Regions from separate parts of the Stenotrophomonas sp. 109824_Sma genome, predicted to be linked through region 1. Evidence: predicted binding sites of a transcription regulator. Region 1 holds the regulator's gene; each other region holds the start of a gene.
The links. The regulator FliA, encoded in region 1, starts transcription of late flagellar genes. The targets are predictions, from matches to a motif close to TAAAGTTTNNCNNNCNNNGGCCGATAA.

Region 1 (7,232 bases):
TCACCGACGGGCTGTCCCAGCCGCCGCCCTGCACCTGCTTGTTGCCGACCTGCACCGGATTGATCGTGCGCGGCGCGCCACCGAAGGCATCGGTGAGCGCGTCGGCCATGATCCGGTACTTGCCCTCGTTGACCGAGGAAATCGCGTACATGACCACGAAGAAGGCGAGCAGCAGCGTCATCAGGTCGGCATAGGGGATCGCCCATGCTTCGTGGTTGGCGTGCTCTTCGTGGTGCTTGCGGCGGGCCATGTCAGTGCAGGAAGCCGGAGAGGTTGGTTTCGATGTTGCGCGGGTTCTCGCCCTGGGCGATCGAGATCAGGCCTTCGATGACCATCTCGCGGTCGCGCGTGTTGTGCGAGATCACACTCTTGAGCTTGGCCGAGATCGGCAGGAACAGCAGGTTGGCCGAGGCGATGCCGTAGATCGTTGCGGTGAACGCGGCGGCGATGCCGTGGCCGAGCTTGCTGGGGTCGGCCAGGTTCTTCATCACCGCGATCAGGCCGAGCACGGCACCGATGATGCCGAGCGTCGGTGCGTAGATGCCCATCGCTTCGAACACTTTGGCGCCGGCCTGGTCCTGGTGTTCCTGGCTGCCCAGTTCGATTTCCAGCATGTGCCGCATCGATTCGGGCTCGACGCCGTCCACCAGCAGCTGCAGGCCCTTGCGCAGGAACGGGTCCTGCTGCGCTTCCACCTGCGATTCCAGGCCCAGCAGGCCCTGGCGGCGGGCGATGTTGCTCCACTCGACGATCTGCTGGATCAGCTCGCGGCGATCGCTGTGCGGCGGGCGCACGACCCAGCGCACGATCTTGAACGCATGCTTGAACACCGCCGGCGAGGTATGCAGCAGGATCGCGGCCACGGTGCCGACGATGACGATCACGAACGCCGCAGGCGACCACAGGGACGCCAGGCCGGCGCCCTTGAGGATGCTGCCGCCGACCAGCGAGGCCAGGGCGAGAAAGAGTCCAATGAGGCTGAGTCTATCCATGGATCCGGTATCGGCTTGTATGAATGGGACTTGAGACACCGGTACGGGCTACTGGTGCGACTTCACAGTTTTACGGGTTCAGCAAGCGGGTCAGTCGTGCGGGCTGCGCAGGCCATCGACATCCAGGATCAGCGCCATGCGACCATCCCCGATCAAGGTTGCACCGGCGTAACCGCGCAGGCCGCGCAGGGCTTTCGGTAGTGGCTTGATGACCACTTCCTCGCGCCCGCGCACCTGGTCCACGACCAGGCCGAAGCGCGCTTCGCCGGCCTGCAGCACCACGATGGTCAGCAGGGTCGACGCGGCGGGCGTCACATCCAGCCACTGGCGCAGATCGACCAGTGGCAGCGTGTGCGAACGGCGGTCGAGCACGGCGCGGCCATCGAACCAGCCCAGCGAGGTGCGCGGCGCGTGCAGCACTTCCATCACGCGCGCCAGCGGCAGCGCATAGACGTCCTCGCCGGCCTGCACCAGCAGGGTCGGCAGGATCGCCAGGGTGAGCGGCACGCGGATCAGGAAGCGGCTGCCGCGGCCCAGCTCCGACTGGATCTGGATCTGGCCACTCAGTTCGCGGATGCGCGACTGCACCACGTCCATGCCAACGCCGCGGCCGGAAATATCCGTGACCTGCTGCTTGGTCGAGAAGCCGGGCAGGAACACCAGGTGCAGGCACTCCTCGCTGCTCAGGCGGGCGGCGGCCTCCGGATCGATCAGGCCCTTCTCGCGTGCCTTCGCGCGCAGCTTTTCCGGGTCGATGCCGGCGCCATCGTCCTGCACCTCGATGCTGACGTAGTCACCTTCCTGTTGCGCCGACAACCGCACATGGCCCATCCGCGGCTTGCCCTGTGCTTCGCGCAGGTCGGGCATTTCCACGCCATGGTCGATGGCGTTGCGGACCAGGTGCACCAGCGGGTCGGCCAGCGCTTCGACCAGGTTGCGATCGAGCTCGGTCTCGGCGCCGATCAGCTCCAGGTCCACTTCCTTCTTCAGAGAGCGGGCGACGTCGCGGGCGACCTTGGGGAAGCGCGAGAATACCTTGCCCACCGGCTGCATGCGGGTACGCATCACCGCCGACTGCAGGCGCGCGGTGGCGATGTCCAGGGTGGACACGGCGCGGTCCAGCTCCTCGTCGCGCAAGCGCGCACGCAGGGTCTTGAGCCGGTTGCGCGACAGCACCAGTTCGCCGATCAGGTTGACGATCGCGTCCAGGCGCTTGGTGTCCACGCGCACGGTGTGTTCGGCCTCGGCCAGCGGCTTGGCGGCGGGCTTGGCCGCCGGTGCCGGTGCGGCCGCCGGGCGCGGGGCGGCGATCGGTGCCGGTGCCGCCGCCGCCGCGGGCTTGGCGCCGGGTGCGGCGCCACCGTGCAGCTGGTCGAGCAGGGCTTCGAACTCGTCCTCGCTGATCAGCCCGTCGTCGGCCTTCTTTGCCGGCGCCACCGCAGTCGGTGCGTTGCCGCCGTGCAGCTGGTCGAGCAGGGCCTCGAACTCGTCGTCGGTGATCAGGTCGCTGCCTCCCGCAGCGGGCGCTGCTGCGGCGGCGGGTGCAGCCACGGCACCGCCATGCACGTCGAACTGGGCGATCAGGTCAGGCGGTGCATAGCCCGGCTCGGTGCCGGAAGACACGGCATCCAGCATCGACTGCAGGTAGTCCAGCGATTGCTGGGCGGCGTCGAAGTGATGGGCCTGCAGCACGGCCTGGCCGGCACGTGCAGCGCCCAACGCTTCCTCAGCGGCGTGGCACAGCTCGACCATGGCGGTGACACCGAGGAAACCGGCGCCGCCCTTGAGCGTGTGGTAGCCGCGGAACACCGCGTTGAGCTGTTCGGTGTCCTGCGGTGCCTGCTCCAGCGACACCAGCTGTTCGCCGAGGCGATCCAGGATTTCCTGTGCCTCGATGATGAAATCGGCAGTGATGTCGTCGGATACCGCGCTCATGCTTACAGCCCCAGATCCGACAACAGGTCGTCGGCGTCGTTCTGCGAGACCGCGTGGCGGTCCAGTCCTTTCAGTGCCGGCCCGGCCAGTTCCGGGTCGGTGCGATGCTGTTCCGGCGGCAGGCCGAGCGCGCCGAAGCCTTCGTGCACGCGGCGGACGATGCCCACTACGCGACGGATGATCTGCCCGGTCAGGTCCTGGTAGCTCTGCGTCAGGGCGATCTCGGTGAGGTTGTGGCGGATGCGCTCGAGCTGCGCGTCCTGGCCCGGCTGCAGGCCTTCGGCGCGCAGCTGTTCGGTCAGGCTGCGGCATTCCTCGGCCAGGTCCAGGGTACGGTGGGTGGCCTGTTCGGTCATCGCCACCACGTGGTCCAGGCGTGCGCAGGCATCGTCCAGTTCGCCGGCTTCGCTGGGCACGGTCGGCAGTTCACCCAGCGCCTGCCCCAGCTCGCGGGCGAGCCGCGAGAGGCCGCTCATCATCGGCTGCGTGCGCAGCGCGACCAGTCCGTCGATGCGTTGCCGCCACGCGGCTTCGTCACCGGACTCCAGTGCGTCCAGGGCCTCCTGCAGGCGCAGGGCGAGGGCGTTCTTGTCGACCGTGGTATCCATCAGGCGCTGGCCGCCAGGCGTTCGAAGATCTTGCCGAGCTTTTCTTCCAGCGTCTGCGCGGTGAACGGCTTGATGATGTAACCGTTCACGCCGTTCTGGGCCGCTTCAATGATCTGCTCGCGCTTGGCTTCGGCGGTGACCATCAGTACCGGCAGGGTCTTCAGCTTGGCATCGGCACGGATCGCCTTGAGCAGTTCGATGCCGGTCATCACCGGCATGTTCCAGTCGGTGACGACGAAATCGAACGGCTGGCTCTGCAGCAGCGACAGCGCGGCATGCCCGTCCTCGGCTTCGGCGGTGTTGGTGAAGCCCAGATCGCCCAGCAGGTTCTTGACGATTCGACGCATGGTCGAGAAGTCGTCGACGATCAGGATGCGCATGTTCTTGTTCAAAGCAGAGTTCCTTTGTTGTTCATTCCGGGCGGCCGGGGGCAGCCGCCTCGGGGATGTTCATTCTTCCAGGCCGGCGTCGACGGCCTCGAATATCTTCAGCCGGCCGCGCAGGCGCAGCACGGCCTGGCCGTGGATCTGGCAGACCCGCGATTCGCTCACGCCGAGCACCGCGCCGATCTCCTTCAGGTTCAGCTCCTGCTCGTAGTAGAGCGAGAGCACCAGTTGTTCGCGCTCGGGCAGGTGGCCGATGGCCTTGCCCAGCTCGCGGCCGAACTCGCCGCGCTCCAGCACCTGCTGCGGGGTCGGGCCACCCTGGGCGACGGTGTCCAGTTCGCCCTGGTCTTCGATGCGCGACTCCAGGCTCAGCACCTGGCCACGTGCGGCGTCTTCCATCAGCCGCAGGTATTCGGGCAGCGGCATCTCCATCGCGGCGGCCACTTCGGTGGCGCTGGCGGCACGGCCGGTGCTCTGTTCCAGGCGGCGGATGGTGGCGGCGGCATCGCGGGCACGGCGGTGCACCGAGCGCGGCACCCAGTCGCCACGGCGGATCTCGTCGATCATCGAGCCGCGGATGCGGATCGAGGCATAGGTCTCGAACGACGCGCCCTGGTCGGCGTCATAGCTGCGCGAGGCTTCGATCAGGCCCATCATGCCGGCTTGGATCAGATCATCGACTTCGACGCTGGCCGGCAGGCGCGCGGCCAGGTGGTGGGCGATGCGCCGCACCAGGTCCGAGTGCTGGGCGATGACCTCGTTGGCCGCCGAGCGCTGGACTTCCCTGTACTGGGCTGCGCCTTTCATGCGGCCACCCCGCGCTGCTTGAGAATGCGTTCGAGGAAGAACTCGACACCGCCACGCGGTTCGGTCGGTGCCTGCCAGCGTGCGGTGCGGCGCGCGATCTCGGTGATCGCCAGCGCCGAAGGGCTGGACGGATAGGCCTTCACCACCGGCTGCTGGCGCTGCACCGACAGGCGCAGCCAGTCATCCTGCGGCACGCAGCCCAGGTAGTTCAGCGAGACATCGGCGAGGAACTTCTCGCAGACGCGGGTCAGCTTCTCGTACAGCACGCGGCCCTCGTTCGGGTCACGCACCATGTTGGCCACCACCTGGATGCGGTCCACGCCACGTTCGCGCGACAGCACCTTGATCAGTGCGTAGGCGTCGGTGATTGAAGCCGGCTCATCGCAGACCACCACTACGGTGTCCTGCGCGGCCTGGCAGAAGGTCAGCACGCCGTCGGTGATGCCGGCGGCGGTATCGACCACCATGATGTCCAGCTCGCGTTCCAGTTCGGAGAACACGTTGACCAGGCCGACATGCTCGGCCGGGGCCAGTTCGGCCATGTGCCGGCGGCCCGATGCGGCCGGGACCACCAGCACGCCGTTCGGGCCTTCGACGATGACGTCGTCCAGGGAGCAGCGGCCGGCAACCAGGTCGGCCAGCGTAAAGGTGGGGTTCAGCCCCAGGATCACGTCGATGTTGGCCAGGCCGAGGTCGGCGTCCAGCAGCAGCGTGCGCTTGCCCATGCCGGCCAGCGCCACGGCCAGGTTGGCGGACACATTCGTCTTGCCCACGCCGCCCTTGCCGCCGGTCACGGCAATGGTGCGCACAGGGCCGAGCGGCTCGCTGCGGGTGGCCGACAGCGGGAAGGTCTTGGTCAGCTTGGCGTACTCACGCGACGGCATGGTTCAACTCCGGGTTGCAGGGCATATCGGCCGCTCGGCGCAAATCTTCAAGGCGAAGTACAAGATTGGCTGCACTGGCCCGGTGCAGGTCCTCCGGCACGTCCTGGCCATCGGTCACCCAGGTGATCGGCAGGGCGTGGTCCACGGCCACCGACAGGGCGTTGCCGAAGCGGCCGGTCTCGTCCAGCTTGCTCAGCACCAGCCCCTGCAGGTTGGCCGCACCGAAGCGGCGCACCACCTCGTCCATGTCGCCGAAGCTGGTGTTGGCCGGCAGCACCAGCAGGGTGCGGACCTGGCGGGCGGCGCGCAGCCACTGCAGCTGGGCGGCCAGGGCACGGTCGCGCGGGCCCAGGCCCGCGGTGTCGATCAGCACCAGCTTGTAGTCCTTCAGGCGTTCCAGCAGCTGGTCCAGGTCGGTGCCGCTGTTGGCCTCGTGCACGGCGATGCCGAGCTGGCGGCCGTAGCCATACAGCTGCTCACGGGCACCGATGCGGGTGGTGTCGGTGGTGACCAGGGCGACGTCGCGCGGTGCGTGCTTCTCGGCGAAGCGCGAGGCCAGCTTGGCGATGGTGGTGGTCTTGCCGGCGCCGGTCGGTCCGACCAGGGCGATCACACCACCTTCTTCCAGCGGGTCGACCGGAGCGATCGGCAGCTTGCGCGAGATCAGCCCCAGCATTAGGCCGCGGCCGCGGTGGGCCTCGGTCTCCAGCGGGATCTGCATGGCCACGTCGCGGGCCAGGCCGGCATCGAAGCCGTATTCGTCCATCAGGTCCAGCGCGGTGGCGCGCACCGGGCAGCCACGCAGGCGCTCGTCGGTGAAGCGGTTCATCTCGCGCTCGATCACCTGGCGCATGCCGGCCACTTCCTGGCGCAGCTGGCGGATCTCGGCGTCGTCCTGGGCGACCACGGTCAGCGTCGGTGCCGGGGCCAGCATCGGGGCCGGGCTGGCCTCGACGACGGCTTCGACCGCTGCCGGTTCGCTGGCGGCGATATCTGGCTGTGCATCGGTCACGACAGCGGTCGGCAGCGGCGGCGGCTGCACGGCCGGCGCCGCGCTTTCGTGATGCGTCTCATGCGGCGGGTCGATCTGGAAGCGGGCGCGGTTGGCCGGTGCGACGATGGCTTCGGCGAACGGGGCGAAGATCTGGTCCGGCAGCGCCGGTTCGTTGACGGCGGCACGCGCCAGGGTGGCGGCGAAGCCGGTGCTGCCGCGGGTCGGCACGATCTCGTCGGCGCTGTCCAGGGTGCGGCCGGTGGCGCCGACGGCGGCGCGGGCGAGGGCGGCGACGGCCGAGGTGGTGGCGGCGACCGGTTCCGGCGCCGGGGTGCTGCTGCGGCGGCGGGTGACGGCGGCGATCACCGCGTCGGCGGCGGTGCGCGGCTTGGGGGCCGGCGGCGGTGCGACATCACGGCGCGAGGCTTCCAGTGCACGCTGCACGGCGCTCTCGTCGTAGTTGGCGGCGGCGACGATCTCGATACCTTCCTCGATCCGGCGGTTGGACAGGATCACGGCGTCAGGACCATGTTCCTTGCGCACCAGGTTCATGGCCGAGCGCATGTCGGCGGCGACGAATCGTTTGATTTTCATGCTGTGGTCACGGGACGAAGACGGCGGGGTGG
Region 2 (7,232 bases), 850 kb from region 1:
TGCCGGCGGTGCCGGTACCGGCGGTACCGCCGCGCTGGTCCGCACTGCTGGGTTCGATGCTGGGCATGCTGCGCCGGGACCGCAGTCTGCGCGAGCGTGGGCCGCTGGCGTTGCTGCTGTTTGCTGGCCTCAACGTGTTCTGGGCGGCGGCGCCGCTGCCGTTGTCGGCGCCTCCGTTGCAGTGGTCCACCGCGGCCATCGGTGCGCTCGGCCTGGCCGGCGTAGTGGGCGCATTGATGGCGGCGCGGGTCGGGCACTGGATGGACCGCGGTTTCGCCGATCGGGTCAGTCTTGGCGCACTGCTGCTGATGCTGGCCGCGTGGTGGCCGCTGCTGGGCCTGCCGCAGTCGCTGTCGTTGCTGCTGCTGGGCGTGATCGTGCTCGACCTCGGTGGGCAGGCACTGCACGTATCGAACCAGGCGCTGCTGCTGCGCGCGCCGGCAGAACAGCATGGGCGCCTGGTGGCGCTGTACATGCTGTTCTATGCGGTGGGCAGTGGCGCCGGTGCGGCGGCCGGACCCTGGATGCAGGCCCGGCACGGCTGGCCTGCCGTGTGCCTGCTGGGTGCAGGCATCGCGTTGCTGGCGCTGCTGTGGTGGGCCGCGTGGCGGGTGGTGGCGGTGAAAGCAGCGGCTGGTGCCCGTATCGGTAGTGCCGGCTGTCGGTAGAGGCGGCGCGCCATCAGCGTTGCAGTGCACGCCGCCCCGGGGCTTCCTGCAGGTCCGCACTGGCCACCACCACGCGGTTGCGGCCACTGCGCTTGGCCTCGTACATCGCCGCGTCGGCACGTGCCATCAGCCGCTCGTAGTCCGGGTGGCCGTCATGGCCGGCCACGCCGATGCTGGCAGTGAGTGACAGCACCTGGCCATTGGCCAGTGCCACCGGCGAGTGTGCGATCTGCCGGCGCAGGCTCTCGGCGATCACCGAGGCCTGCGACTCGCTGGCCGCGACCAGCACCACCACGAACTCCTCGCCGCCATAGCGGAACAGGTAGTCGCTGCCGCGCGTGAGCTGGCCGAGCAGGCCGGCGACGTGCTGCAACGCGCGGTCGCCGGCATCGTGGCCGTGGCCGTCGTTGATCGCCTTGAAATGATCCAGGTCGAGCAGCAGCAGCGAGAACGGCGTGCGGTTGCGCGTGGCCAGTTCGATCTCCCGGCGCAGCACGGTAGGCAGGAAGCGGCGGTTGAGCAGGTTGGTCAGGGCATCGCTGCCGGCATCCAGTTCACCGATGCGCTCGAACAGCAGCGTCATCAGCGTGCGGATGGCGGCCAGGTCCTCGCGGATGGCCGGCAGCACGGCCAGTCGCTGTGCCGGGGCATCATGGCTTGCCTGTTGCAGGCTGCTGTCGATGCGGGCCATCAGCTGGCCGACCTGCTGGGTCTCGCTGCTCTCGCCGAAGCTGGGGATGCCCTTGTGGGTGAACCACAGGCCGAACTCCGATGTCGCCAGGCTGGCGCTGTCGCTGGCCTGCACATGACCGGCCAACGCGTAGAGCAGGGCGTTCTCCCAGTCCAGCAGCAGTGCCCGCTGGCGCTCGCGTTCGGTGCCGACGTTCTGCACCAGCGAGAACAGCCGGTACGCAGCATCGGCACGGGTCGAGCGCTCGCGGGCATGGGTGTATGCCAGGGTCATGCCTTCCATGGCGATGTCCATGATCGCGCTGAGGCAGTCGATGGCGGCGAACGCAATGGCGCTGTTGGGCGCATCATCGCGCAGGCGCACGAACAGCTCGTGCTTGAGCACGCGTGCGCCGCGGGTGACCAGGTCGACCGGAATGCCGACCCGGGCATGCACATCGCCGATCACCCGCTGCGAGGCGACGGTGGCGGCAATGCCGTCGGCATCGGTGGTCAGCAGCTGCACCAGCCAGCGCTGCATGGCCGGCTGCAGGCGCTGCTTGACCTGATCGTGGGACAGGAAGCGGCGTGCACGTCCGTCCTGCAGCAGTACTTCGTAGAAGCGTTGGGCCAGCGCGGGCGGGGCGTCGATGGCAGCGGCGCGCAGCAGCGCGGTGGCGGCGGGGCCGGCCTGTTGCAGGCAGTGCTGCCAGGCTTCGGCCAGCGGCTGGCTGGCATCGTCCAATTGGGGTGGTTCCACGTCGATCTCTGACTGCGTACGGCAAACCACGGGTATCGGCCGCGGCGGCATACGGTTGATGGCGGGTTAGCCGGCCAGTTTACGCGCGGTGCAGGGTTGCACGGTGCGCAAAGCACATCGGCGTCGCTGCGGCAATGAGTGAACGCATTTGAGAATCACTCGCATTAATGGGAGAATGCGCACACGGATCGGGCCGCAGGTGACTGCGGGACTGCTCCGCCTCCCCCTCGTCGTTGCCTCAAGCCCTTTGCCAGAGGCCCCGTTGCCCTGCCAGAAGGTCCAGATCATGTCCCGAGCCGTTGTCCTTTCGCCGCGCCCGCTGGCGCTCGCCGTTGCCGCCCTGCTGGCGGGCAGCGCCCTGACCGCCCAGGCCGAAACCGACGCCACCGATATCGACACGGTGCATGTCACCGCCTCGCAGATCGCCCGCCAGGCGTTGGGCACTTCGACCATCACCGCCGAGGACATCGCCAAGCGCCCACCGGCCAACGACATCGCCGAACTGCTGCGCACCATGCCGGGCGTCAACCTCACCGGCAACAGCGCCTCGGGCCAGTACGGCAACAACCGCCAGATCGACCTGCGCGGCATGGGCCCGGAGAACACGCTGATCCTGGTCGATGGCAAGCGCATCGGTGCGCGTGACGCCGTACGCATGGGCCGCAGCGGTGAGCGCAATACGCGCGGCGATACCAACTGGGTGCCGGCGGAAATGATCGAGCGCATCGAAGTGCTGCGCGGCCCTGCGGCGGCGCGCTATGGCTCCGGTGCGTCCGGCGGCGTGGTCAACATCATCACCAAGCGCCCGACCGGCAACCTGACCGGTGCGGTCGACCTGTATGGGTTGGTGCCCGAGCACAGCGCCGAAGGCGGCAGCGAGCGCGTCGGCCTGCAGCTGAGCGGGCCGATGACCGACACCCTGTCGTTCCGCCTGTACGGCAATCTCAACAAGACCGACGCGGACTCGCTGGACCTCAACCGCCAGTACGCGACCAACCCGAACGCGGTGCCGCCGGCTGGCCGCGAGGGCGTCAAGAACCGCGACGTCAACGCGTTGCTGCGCTGGGACATCACCGCCGATCAGGTGGTGGAGTTCGAAGCCGGTACCAGCCGCCAGGGCAACATCTACGCTGGCGACCGCGCCGTCAGCACCACCGGTACCTCGACCGGTGTCGACCTGGCGGCACTGGCCGAGGGCGAGGCGGAAACCAACCGCATGTACCGCAATACCGGCGCGATCACCCATCGCGGCCGTTGGGGCGACGTGACCTCGCGGGTGACCGCCGCAGTGGAAGCGGTGAACAACTCGCGCATCAACGAAGGCCTGGCCGGTGGCCCGGAAGGCAGCTTCAACGGCACCGACTGGTCGACCTCGCGCCTGCGCAACTACCAGCTGGATGGCGAAGTGAGCTTCCCGACCACGCTGGGTGGCGCCGAGAACATCTGGACGCTGGGCTTTGAATACCTGGACAGCCGCCTGACCGACCCGTATTCGATGAGCCAGTCCAGCAGCAGCGGCGGCGGCTTCCCGGGGCTGTCGGCCGACCGTGCGCGCGGCAAGGCCGATGCGCAGACCACCGCCGTATTCGTGGAAGACAACATCTACCTGGGTGAGCGCTGGATCGTTACCCCGGGGCTGCGCTTCGACCACCACAGCCAGTTCGGCAACAACACCAGCCCCAGCCTCAATGCGCAGTTCCGCATCAACAGCGACTGGGTGGTGAAGGGCGGCATCGCGCGCGCGTTCAAGGCGCCGAACCTGTACCAGTCGAACCCGGACTACCTGTACTACACCCGTGGCAATGGTTGCCCGAATGCACTGCCGAGCCTGGGTGCTGGTTGCTACATGCGCGGCAACGCAGACCTGAAGGCGGAAACCAGCCTGAACAAGGAACTGGGCATCGAGTGGGCACCGCAGAGCGGCTGGCAGGCCTCGTTGACCTACTTCCACAACGACTACAAGGACAAGATCCAGGCTGGCTACACCCAGATCGGGCTGACCGCCGACACCAAGGGCCGCATCTTCCGCTGGGAGAACGCGCCGAAGGCGATCGTGCAGGGGCTTGAAGGCAACCTGGTGATTCCGCTGCTGGGCGAGCAGGGCAACCGCCTGAAGTGGAGCAACAACTTCACGTACATGGTGGAGAACGAGAACAAGAGCACCGGCCAGCCGCTGTCGGTGATCCCGAAGTACACGATCAACACGATGCTGGACTGGCAGGCCACCGACAAGCTGTCGGTGCTGCTGACCGGCACCTTCTACGGCAAGCAGAAGCCGGCCACCACCAACATCAACAATGATCCGCGCTGCACCGGCAGCTGCGATGCGTCGATCGCACTGCAGGACCGCGGCGCCTACAACATCTGGGGCGTGAGCGCGCGCTACAAGGTGACCGAGACGGTCAGCTTCGGCTTCGGCGTGAACAACCTGGCCGACAAGCGCCTGTTCCGCGAGGCCAACAGCAGCGATGCCGGCGCGGCGACCTACAACGAGCCGGGCCGCGCGTACTGGGCCAGCCTGCGCTTCGGGTTCTGAGCGCACGCGGACGTCGGTCCGCTGCCTTCGCCAGGCATGGCCTGGCGCTACCGGCCACGCTCCGGTAGCGCCGGGCCATGCCCGGTGAGGGACCGCGTGGCCTGCAATGTTATAAACACCGTAATAGTCTCCCCCGCCAGCACGGCGTAGCCTGCACCGCATCGCAAAGGAGCTGTTGCCATGGGCCACGACCACGATCACCTGCCATCCGAGATCCGTCACGAGAAACCCTTGTGGTGGGCACTCGGCCTGACCTCCACCTTCCTCGTCGTCGAGGTGGTGGGCGCGTTCTGGACCAACAGCCTGGCGCTGCTGTCAGACGCCGCGCACATGGCCACCGATGCGTTGGCGCTGATGATCGCGCTGGTCGCGGTGCGGCTGAGCCGGCGCCCGCCGGACGCGCGCCGCACCTACGGCTACGCACGCCTGGAAGCGCTGGGCGCGATGATCAACGGCGCCATGCTGTTCGTGGTTGCCGCCTACATCCTGTGGGAGGCGGTCGGGCGCTTCCGCGAGCCGCAGGAGATTGCCTCCTCCGGCATGCTGGTGATCGCCGCCGCGGGCCTGGTCATCAACCTGATCTCGATGCGCCTGCTGCAGGCGGGCAGTGGCGAGAGCCTCAACGTGAAGGGCGCCTACCTGGAAGTGTGGGCGGACATGCTCGGCTCGGTGGCCGTGATCGCCGGTGCATTGCTGATCAAGTGGACCGGCTGGAAGCCGATCGACCCGATCCTGGCGGTACTGATCGGCCTGTGGGTACTGCCGCGCACGTACGTGCTGATGCGAGAGGCGATCAACGTGCTGCTGGAAGGCGTGCCCAAGGGCATGGACGTGGCCAAGGTGCGCGACAGCCTGTCCGGCCATGCCGCCGTGCTGGACGTGCATGACCTGCACGTGTGGGCGCTGGCCTCCAGCACCCCGGCGCTGACCGCGCACATCGTGATGCGCGACGGCACCGATGCCGATGCGCTGCGCCGTGAGCTGGGCGGGCGCCTGCACGATGACTTCGGGATCGAGCACGTGACGCTGCAGATCGAAGCGGACCACTGCGGCGAAGCCTGTGGTGAGCCGGCGCCGGCCAAGGGCAGCGAGCACGAGGGCCATGAAGGCCACGACCATGGCGAGGACGCGCAGGGCCATCGCGGCCACGTGCATCGTTGATCGAGGATGACGACCGCGCCGGGCGGTGCCCGGTGCGGTCATTCGTCCCGTCGCGAGGCCAGCCGGTCCGCCAGCCGGGTCGGCTCCGGCAACCGGTAGCCGCGCAGCGTGCGCTGCACCCAGTCCAGCGCGGTATCCGCACTGACCCGATGGCCGCCGGCCACGAACAGTGGCTTGCAGCGCACCTTGCTGCGCAGCACCCAGCCCAGTTGCTCATCGCCATCCATCAGCGGCGTATGTGCGCCGGCCTCGGCGCCCGGTTCGACGAACCGGCCGACCAGCTTCGACTTGGCCACGCCGATGCTCGGCAGGTCGGTGACCACACCGAGGTGAGCGGCCACGCCCAGCCGGCGCGGGTGGCTGATGCCATGGCCATCGACGAACACCAGGTCCGGCGTGCGCGGCAGCAGCGCCAGCGCGGCCAGCAGTGCCGGCAGCTCGCGGAAGCTGAGCAGGCCGGGGATGTAGGGCATCACCGTGGGGATGCGCGCGATCTCCTGCACCACGGGCTGCAGCGTCTCTGCGTCCAGCAGTACCGCCGCGGCGCGGGTGATGGCGCCGCCGCTTTCAAAGCCAACATCCAGCCCGGCCAGCCAGCGCACGTTGCGGGGCAGGCGGTCCTGGCGCTCCACGCGGCCTGCCAGCTGCAGCTGCTGCGCGCGTGCCGCGGCGACGCTGCCTTCCCAGCGCCCGGGGTCGATCACCGTATTCATTGGTCACAGCATCGCATGCGCGGTGCCACGGCCCGGTGAGCGGCGCCCGGGGCTACAATGGCAGCCTGCCTTTCCTCGCGTTGGAGACCCTGCAGTGACCCGTAAACTCGTACTGTTGCGCCATGGCCAGAGCCAGTGGAACCTGGACAACCGCTTCACCGGCTGGGTCGATGTCGACCTGACCGAGCAGGGGCGCCGGGAAGCGGCCGCCGCGGGTCGCCTGATGCGCGAGGAAGGCCTGCAGTTCGACGTCGCCCACACCTCCGTGCTCAAGCGCGCCATCCACACCCTGCAGGGCGCACTGGCCGAGCTGGAACAGGACTGGCTGCCGGTGAACAAGTCCTGGCGCCTCAACGAACGCCATTACGGCGGCCTGCAGGGCCTGGACAAGGCCGAGACCGCTGCCAAGCACGGCGAGGAGCAGGTCAAGGTGTGGCGTCGTTCATACGACATCCCGCCGCCGGCCATGGACCTGGAAGATCCGGGCCACCCGATCCATGACCGCCGCTACGCCGGCCTGGACCGCAACGCGCTGCCGGGCACCGAATCGCTGGCGACCACGCTGGACCGCGTGCTGCCGTACTGGCACGACGCCATCGCGCCGCAGCTGAAGGACGGCAAGACCGTGCTGGTCACCGCCCACGGCAACTCGCTGCGCGCGCTGTACAAGTACCTCAACAATGTCTCGCGCGAGGAAATCCTCGAGCTGAACATCCCGACCGGCA
Region 3 (7,232 bases), 2.0 Mb from region 1:
TGATGGGCCTGCGCGCGGTGCGACAGTTCGCTGCGGCCGCGCAGGCGGCAGGGCAACCCGCAGTGGCCGCACAGGCGCGCGCGCTGATCCTGCAGCCGTCGTCATTGCTGCCAGGGGCGCAGACGCTGGCCTGGTACCGCGGCGCCATGGCCAGCGGTTTCGGCTGGGCGATGGCCGTCGCCGGCGTGCTGGCCCTGCTGGCGGCGCTGGGTCTGTACCGCCAGCGCCAGCGCGCTTGAGCCCGCCGCAGTCAGCCCTGCTGGCGTTGCGCCCCCTCCTCCGTGGTTGGCGAAGGTTCGGCCACGTGCTGCTGTTGCTGCTGCCGTGCATTGGCGTGGCGCGCGTGCCCGCCTTCGCGGCCGATCGCTGCCATGTGCTGGCGATTGCGGCTGATCGCCTCGCCGCCCTTGCGGCCTGCCACGCGTGCCTCGGCCGGGCTGAACTCATGTGCATTGCCGGACGCATGCGCGGCGCGTCCACCCTTTGCGGCGATCGCGCGCTGCTTGTCCTGGTCCATCGAAGCGAAGCCGCGATGGGAGGTGCCGTGATGCTGGTCAGCCATGTGAAGGCTCCCGGTGCATGGAAGGGAAGCTCATCCTTGCGCGTGCCCGGCTAAGGGAGTGTCCGCGCCGGCGGCGCGGGCTTCACGCCACACCGCACTGCCTTTCACGGCGCAGCTACACTGCTGCGAGGCGGGCGCGGCTTGGCTAGGATGGGCCGGCATGCCGGATGGCAACCCAGACAGGAAAGGACACCATGAACAGATTCGGATGGCTCGCACTGCTGGCCTGCGCTGCGCCGGCCCATGCGGACAACGTATTGCTGAGCGGTAGTTTCGTCCACTTCGGTTACTCGTCCACCGATGAGCAGTTGCCGGCGGCACAGTTGCCGATGTTCCTCGATGAACTGCAGGACCTGGGCAACGACACGCTCATCATCGGCCAGACCCGCGCCACGCGTGCCGGCGCGGGCTGCGCCAGCAGCGCGCAGGATTTCGAATGGATCGCCGGCTTCCCGGCCAAGCTGGGAACGGTACTGGACGCCGCCGCGGCGCGCGGGATGAAGGTCGTGGTCGGCACCACCTACAGTTCGGGCCAGTGCGCGACGTTCTGGCAGGGGGCGAACGCCGCAGCGGTGGCGCAGGATGCAGCACAGTCAATGGCGCTGCTGGCCCAGCACTACGCAGCGCATCCGGCATTCGGCGGCTGGTACATCACCGATGAGCCCGCGCAGGTGCCGGCCGATCGTGTGTCCTTCTACCGCGCGATCGTCTCAACACTGAAAGCGGCGACGCCGTCCAGGCCGGTGATGGTGGCGCCCTATCTGGCGTCGTCCAGCGTCGACCCGGCCAGTGTGGCCAGCGCTGCAGCGCGGTTCCGCACCGCCACGGGGGTCGACGTGCAGATCTGGCAGGACGGCATCGGCGCGGCGTCGCACGCGAAACTGTTCCAGTGGGATCGACCGGGCTACTCCACCGAGCAGTACTACCAGGCGTTGTCGGCGCAGCTGGGCGCCAGCGCCGTGTGGGCCGACATCGAGCTGTTCAACCATGGCAGCCCGCTGTTCCTGGACACCGGCAACGGCCTGTCCGGTGCATACCGGTCGGCGTCGGTGCAGCGCATCAACCAGCAGTTGTGGAGTGCGCGTTCGGCTGGCAAGCGCGTTGCCTGGCTCAACCAGTACCACATGTCCGAAGTGGTCGGCCCCGGCCAGGGCTACGGCGAGGCGCCGCGGATGATGAACACCTATCGCGGGTTGTACGGGTTGGGTGCCTCGTACCTCGTCGATCCGGTGCAGACCACCTATCGCTACAGCGTGGCGCCGGCAGCCAGCTATCCCGACAGCAGCGGCCATGAGTTGTTCGACCGCCGTGTAGGCGACCCGCGCAATCCGATGGACGCGGGCTGGGTAGGCGTGCACGGCAACGTCAGCATCACCATCGACCTCGGCCAGCGCCGACGGGTCGACTGGATCGGCCTGCACACGATGACCCGCCAGGCCTGGGGCATCGTCACGCCGACGTCGGTGCAGGTGATGTGCGCCGAGCCGGGAACTGCCGCCGTCCCGATCGGCACGCTGTCGGCACCCTTCACCCAGTCCGGCGTGATGGGCTCGACCGAGGAGGAGTACGTGCTCGGCAATGCAGTTCCCCTGGCCGCGCAGTGCCGCACGCTGGAGCTGCGCGTGGCCAACGGCAGCTGGACCTTCCTCAGCGAGATCGAGATGGCCGCAGAGCAGTAGCGCTTCAGCGACGGCGGGCGTCCTGCAGGCGCTGTGCGAAGGGCCGTTGTTCGAGCGCCACCAGTGCTTCGCGCAGCACCTGCTCCAGCGACTGGCCCAGATCGGCATCGAGGCTGCGTGCCGCCACTGCGGTGGCCTGCCATTGCGCCTGCAGCACAGGCGTCGCGCGCTGCGCGCGTGGGCTCAACTGCAGGATGCGTTCGCGCCCGTCGTCACCGTTGGCAGTGTGCAGCCAACCATCGCGCACCATCGCCGCCACGGTCTGGCTGAGCGCAGAATGGCTGAGCCCGCAGGCCAGCGCGAGGTCCTTGATCCGGCAGGGGCCCTGCGCCATCAGCGTGCGCAGCACCGGCGTGTAGCGCGGCCGGTAGTCCAGGCGCAGGTCCTGGTAGGCCTGCTCGACGGCCGGGTCCAGCTGGTCGAGCAGGGCGCGCAGCAGGGTACCCAGCGTGGCGTGTTGGAGATCCATGACCGGGATGATATATAAGCACTTATATATCTTCAATGCGGGGTGGATGATGGCGGTCTCCTGGATGCTCGGCGCGTTGCTGGCGGCGGCCTGCCCCGCGCAGGACGGGGTCCTGCAGGCGGCCGCCAGCGCCGTGCAGGCGCAGTACCTGGACGAGGCGCAGGGCGCCCGCATCGCCGACGCCCTGCGCAGCTGGTCGACGCAGCAGCGCTATGCGGACAGCTGCTCGGATCCTGCTGCGTTCAGCGCACGCCTGAACCAGGACCTGGACATGTTCGATGGCCACTTCCACGTTGAACGCGTGGACGCGGCGGCCGGCCAGGACGACTGGTTGATGGCCTGGCGCGCCGATGCCCGCAGCAACGGCGCCGGCGTGCGCGAGGTGCGGGTGCTGGAGGGCAACGTTGGCTACCTGCGGTTGAGTACCTTCTATCCGCTGGATCTGGCGCGGCCGAAGCTTGCTGCGGCCTTCATGCTGCTGGCCGACACCGATGGCCTGGTGCTGGACCTGCGCCAGAACGGCGGCGGCGACGATGCAAGTGCCGATCTGCTGGTACGGACGCTGCTGGACGCGAAGATCGGCACGGTGCAGCAGCTGGACCAGCGCGGCCGGCGCACGCCGGTACCGCTGCCGCCGGCGAGCCTGCCCGCCTACCTGAAACCGCTGGTGGTGCTGATCGACCGCCGCACCGGTTCGGCCGCCGAGTTCGTCGCCTACTCGCTGCAGGCCTTGGGTCGCGCGCGGATTGTCGGCACGCGCAGTGGCGGCGCAGCGCATATGTTTGGTGATCCTGTGCTGCTGCCCGATGGCTATCAGATCAGCATTCCCGACCGGCAACCCATCAATCTGCGCACCGGTGGCAACTGGGAAGGCACCGGCGTGAGGCCTGATGTGGCCGGCGGCGACGATCCGCTGTTCATCGCGCGGCAACTGCTGGCGCCTGCGAAGTCGTCAAGATGAACGCACGATTGCATGGCTGTCCTATCGCAGATGCGCGAATGCATGCCTAGAATCGAGGCATCCCGGTAGTTCCCGGGCGCTTCGAGTGAATGGACTCAATGAAGATTCTGTTGACCGGCAGTTCCGGGCGCATCGGGCGCGCGATCTTCGGTGCATTGGCGGCCGCCCACGAAGTGGTGGGGCTGGACCGCAGCCCGTTCGCCACCACGCGCATCATTGCCGATGTCACCGACCGCCAGGCCGTCGCACGCGCGGTAAAGGGCGTGGACGCGGTCATCCATACCGCGGCCCTGCATGCCCCGCATGTTGGCCTGGTGCCGGACGCGGTGTTCCAGCAGATCAACGTGGAGGCAACCGCGCACCTGCTGCAGGCCGCACGCGAAGCCGGCGCACGGCGTTTCGTGCTGACCAGCACCACGGCGCTGTACGGCCATGCCGTGGTAGCCGGTGGCTGCCGCTGGATCGACGAAGACACCGAGCCGCTGCCGCGCACGATCTACCACCGCACCAAGCTGCAGGCCGAGACCCTGGCTGAAGCTGCCGCCACGCCGGGCTTCAGCGTTCGCGTGCTGCGCATGGGCCGGTGCTTCCCGGAACCGCCCGAACGGATGGCGATGTTCCGCCTGCATCGCGGCATCGACGCCCGCGATGTGGCCAGCGCACATGCTGCACTGCTGCTCGACGAAGGCGCCCGTTTCGCCCGCTACCTCGCCTGCGCGCCGACGCCGTTCCGGCGCGAGGACTGCCTGGAACTGGCCACCCACCCGCGCAGCGTGCTGGCCCGCCGCGCGCCGCAGCTGCTGGCCGAGTTCGAACGCCGTGGCTGGCCGCTGCCATTGAGCATCGACCGTGTCTACGACAGTGCCCGCCTGCGCAGCGAGCTGGGCTGGCAACCGTGCTTCGGGCCGGACGACGTGCTGCAGCAGTACGCCGTCGGCAGCATCGAGGTGCTGCCGCGCGCGCAGTGGATCAAGGACCGCGTGGCCGAGTGAGGGCATCGCGACGGGCGGGTAGCTGAGTCGACCCTGAGCAGATTCAGGAATGTGCAGGCCGGTCGCCTCAACCTCGTTGGCGGGCGGCCGCTAACCCGGTGCGCTTCCAGCGCCGGGCCCGCCCGGCGGCCGGTGGCCTGCGCGACGGATCGCGCGCCTGCACGGTGCCTTCGTGGTGCCGGTCGTCCTGAACTGCCTTGCGGACCCTCCCATGTCTTCTTCCCGCTCCGCCGCTGCCCGTCGTCCGGGCAGCATCGCCCACAAGCTGATGCTGGGCACCGCCGCGATCGCGCTGCTGTGCTTCGGCCTGACCGCGTTCCTGATCTACCGACAGGCCAGCGCCAGCCTGATCAGCGCCTCGCGCCAGACCATGACCAGCGAGGCCACCGCCGAAGCACGCCAGGTCTCGGCCGATCTGGGCACTGCCTTCGCCAGCAATGACGCCATGGTCGAGACCGTGCTGGCCCAGCGCGCCCGTGGCGATGTGCCCGATCGCGCCAGCCTGGCCGCCGTACTGGGTGAGCAGCTGCGCACCCATCCGGAATGGCTGGGCAAGAGCACCATGTGGGAGGCTGACGCCTTCGACGGCAAGGATGCGGCGTTCGTCAACACCGAAGCGCACGACGCCACCGGCCGCTACATGAGCTACTGGGCCTGGCATGACGGCAAGCCGCAGCAGTCGCAGATGACCGACTACACCGAGACTGCCAGTGGTTCCGGTGACTGGTACATCGTGCCCAGCCGCGACAAGCTTCCCAAGGTCAGCGAGCCCTATGCCTATGACATCGCCGGGCAGCAGGTGCTGATGAGTACGCTGAGCACGCCGATCATCGAGAACGACAAGTTCCTCGGTGTATTCACCGTCGACTTCTCGCTGGCGGCACTGCAGAAGCACCTGGCCACGCTGAAGCCGATGGGGGCCGGCCGGATCGAACTGCTGTCGCCGAAGGGCGTGGTGCTGGCCTCGGCCAACGCCGCCGAAATCGGCAAGCCGCGTAACGATGCACTGACCCGCAGCATGCTGACCGAGATCGCCGCCGACCGCCCGTTCGAGGCCTTCAGCCCCGATGCGGCCGGCAACGTGCGCGTGTATGTGCCGCTGCGCGTGGGCGATGCCCCGCAGCGCTTCGCGCTGGGCGTGGTGATGCCGCATGCGGTGATCGTGGCCGAAGCGCGCCAGCTGCTGTGGCTGACCCTGCTGGTCGGCGTGATCGCCGCGCTGACCCTCAGCGCCGGTGTCTATGTACTGCTGCGCCGCCTGGCGATCCGCCCGCTGGCCGAAGCGGTGCGCGTGGCCGGCGACGTCGCCGCCGGCAAGCTGGACAGCACGTTGCCGGCGCGCAGCAATGACGAAGTGGGGCGCCTGCTGGACGCGATGCAGGGCATGCGCGGCCAGCTGCAAGCGGTGATGGCCGCGCAGGCCGAAATGGCGCGCCGCCACGATGCCGGTGAACTCAGCTACCGCATGGATGCCGCGGCGTTCCCGGGCGAGTACGGCCGCATGGTGGCCGACAGCAACCAGCTGGTGGCGTCCAGCAATGCGGTCACCCAGCGCCTGGTTGAAGTGATGCAGCGTTATGCCGTGGGCGACCTCAGCGTGGACATGGAAGCGCTGCCGGGCGAGAAGGCGGTGTTCACCGCCGCGATGGCGACCACCAAGAGCAACCTGGCCGCGATCAACGAGCAGATCCAGCAGCTGGCCGCCGCTGCCGCCGCCGGTGATTTCGCCGTGCGCGGTGATGCACTGCGCTTCGACCACGATTTCCGCCGCATGGTGGAGACCCTGAACACGATGATGCAGGTCAGCGACCACAACCTGGCGGCGCTGTCGACGCTGCTGCGCGCGATCGCCGCCGGTGACCTCAGCGCCCGCATGCAGGGCGACTTCCACGGGGTGTTCGCAGTGATGCGCGACGATGCCAACAGCACCGTGCAGCAGCTGACCCAGATCGTCGGCCAGATCCAGCAGTCGGCGGCCAGCATCCGCCTGGCCGCCGGCGAGATCGCCGCCGGCAACAGCGATCTGTCGCGGCGCACCGAACAGCAGGCCGCCAACCTGGAAGAAACGGCCGCGTCGATGGAAGAGCTGACGTCCACCGTGCGCCAGAATGCCGATCACGCGCTGCAGGCCAACACGCTGGCCGGTTCCGCGGCGGGCGTGGCCAGCGAAGGTGGCCAGGTGGTCAGCCAGGTGGTGCACACCATGGAGCAGATCGAAGCGTCGTCGCAGCGCATCGCCGAGATCATCTCGGTGATCGATGGCATCGCCTTCCAGACCAATATCCTTGCGCTGAACGCGGCAGTGGAAGCGGCGCGCGCCGGTGAGCAGGGCCGCGGCTTCGCCGTGGTCGCCAGCGAAGTGCGCGCACTGGCGCAGCGCTCGGCCGGTGCGGCCAAGGAGATCAAGGAGCTGATCGACGCCTCGGTGGCGCAGGTGGGTGCCGGTGCGCAGCTGGTGCACGGCGCGGGCCGCACCATGCAGGAAATCGTCGGCCAGGTCGGCCGGGTCAACGAGATCATGGCCGAGATCTCGGCGGCCTCGCGCGAGCAGTCGGCCGGCATCGAGCAG

Region 2: the regulator FliA is predicted to act here: its motif matches at 2,130-2,156, upstream of ACZK1G_RS06335 (GGDEF domain-containing protein).
Region 3: the regulator FliA is predicted to act here: its motif matches at 4,731-4,757, upstream of ACZK1G_RS19480 (methyl-accepting chemotaxis protein).

What each region holds. Positions count from the first base shown of each region.
Region 1 is NZ_CM151078.1:2,211,193-2,218,424, forward strand. Features, by position in the region: gene motD (flagellar motor protein MotD) at 1-250, opposite strand, end outside; gene ACZK1G_RS10470 (flagellar motor protein) at 252-992, opposite strand; gene ACZK1G_RS10475 (chemotaxis protein CheA) at 1,083-2,927, opposite strand; gene ACZK1G_RS10480 (protein phosphatase CheZ) at 2,930-3,535, opposite strand; gene cheY (chemotaxis response regulator CheY) at 3,535-3,927, opposite strand; gene ACZK1G_RS10490 (RNA polymerase sigma factor FliA) at 3,985-4,728, opposite strand; gene ACZK1G_RS10495 (MinD/ParA family ATP-binding protein) at 4,725-5,612, opposite strand; gene flhF (flagellar biosynthesis GTPase FlhF) at 5,599-7,200, opposite strand.
Region 2 is NZ_CM151078.1:1,360,270-1,367,501, forward strand. Features, by position in the region: gene ACZK1G_RS06330 (MFS transporter) at 1-668, shown strand, start outside; gene ACZK1G_RS06335 (GGDEF domain-containing protein) at 682-2,097, opposite strand; gene ACZK1G_RS06340 (TonB-dependent siderophore receptor) at 2,384-4,633, shown strand; gene ACZK1G_RS06345 (cation diffusion facilitator family transporter) at 4,814-5,794, shown strand; gene nfi (deoxyribonuclease V) at 5,833-6,507, opposite strand; gene gpmA (2,3-diphosphoglycerate-dependent phosphoglycerate mutase) at 6,602-7,232, shown strand, end outside.
Region 3 is NZ_CM151078.1:4,162,823-4,170,054, reverse strand. Features, by position in the region: gene ACZK1G_RS19510 (MFS transporter) at 1-239, shown strand, start outside; gene ACZK1G_RS19505 (KGG domain-containing protein) at 251-562, opposite strand; gene ACZK1G_RS19500 (DUF4434 domain-containing protein) at 757-2,241, shown strand; gene ACZK1G_RS19495 (MarR family winged helix-turn-helix transcriptional regulator) at 2,246-2,710, opposite strand; gene ACZK1G_RS19490 (S41 family peptidase) at 2,760-3,671, shown strand; gene ACZK1G_RS19485 (NAD-dependent epimerase/dehydratase family protein) at 3,770-4,663, shown strand; gene ACZK1G_RS19480 (methyl-accepting chemotaxis protein) at 4,875-7,232, shown strand, end outside.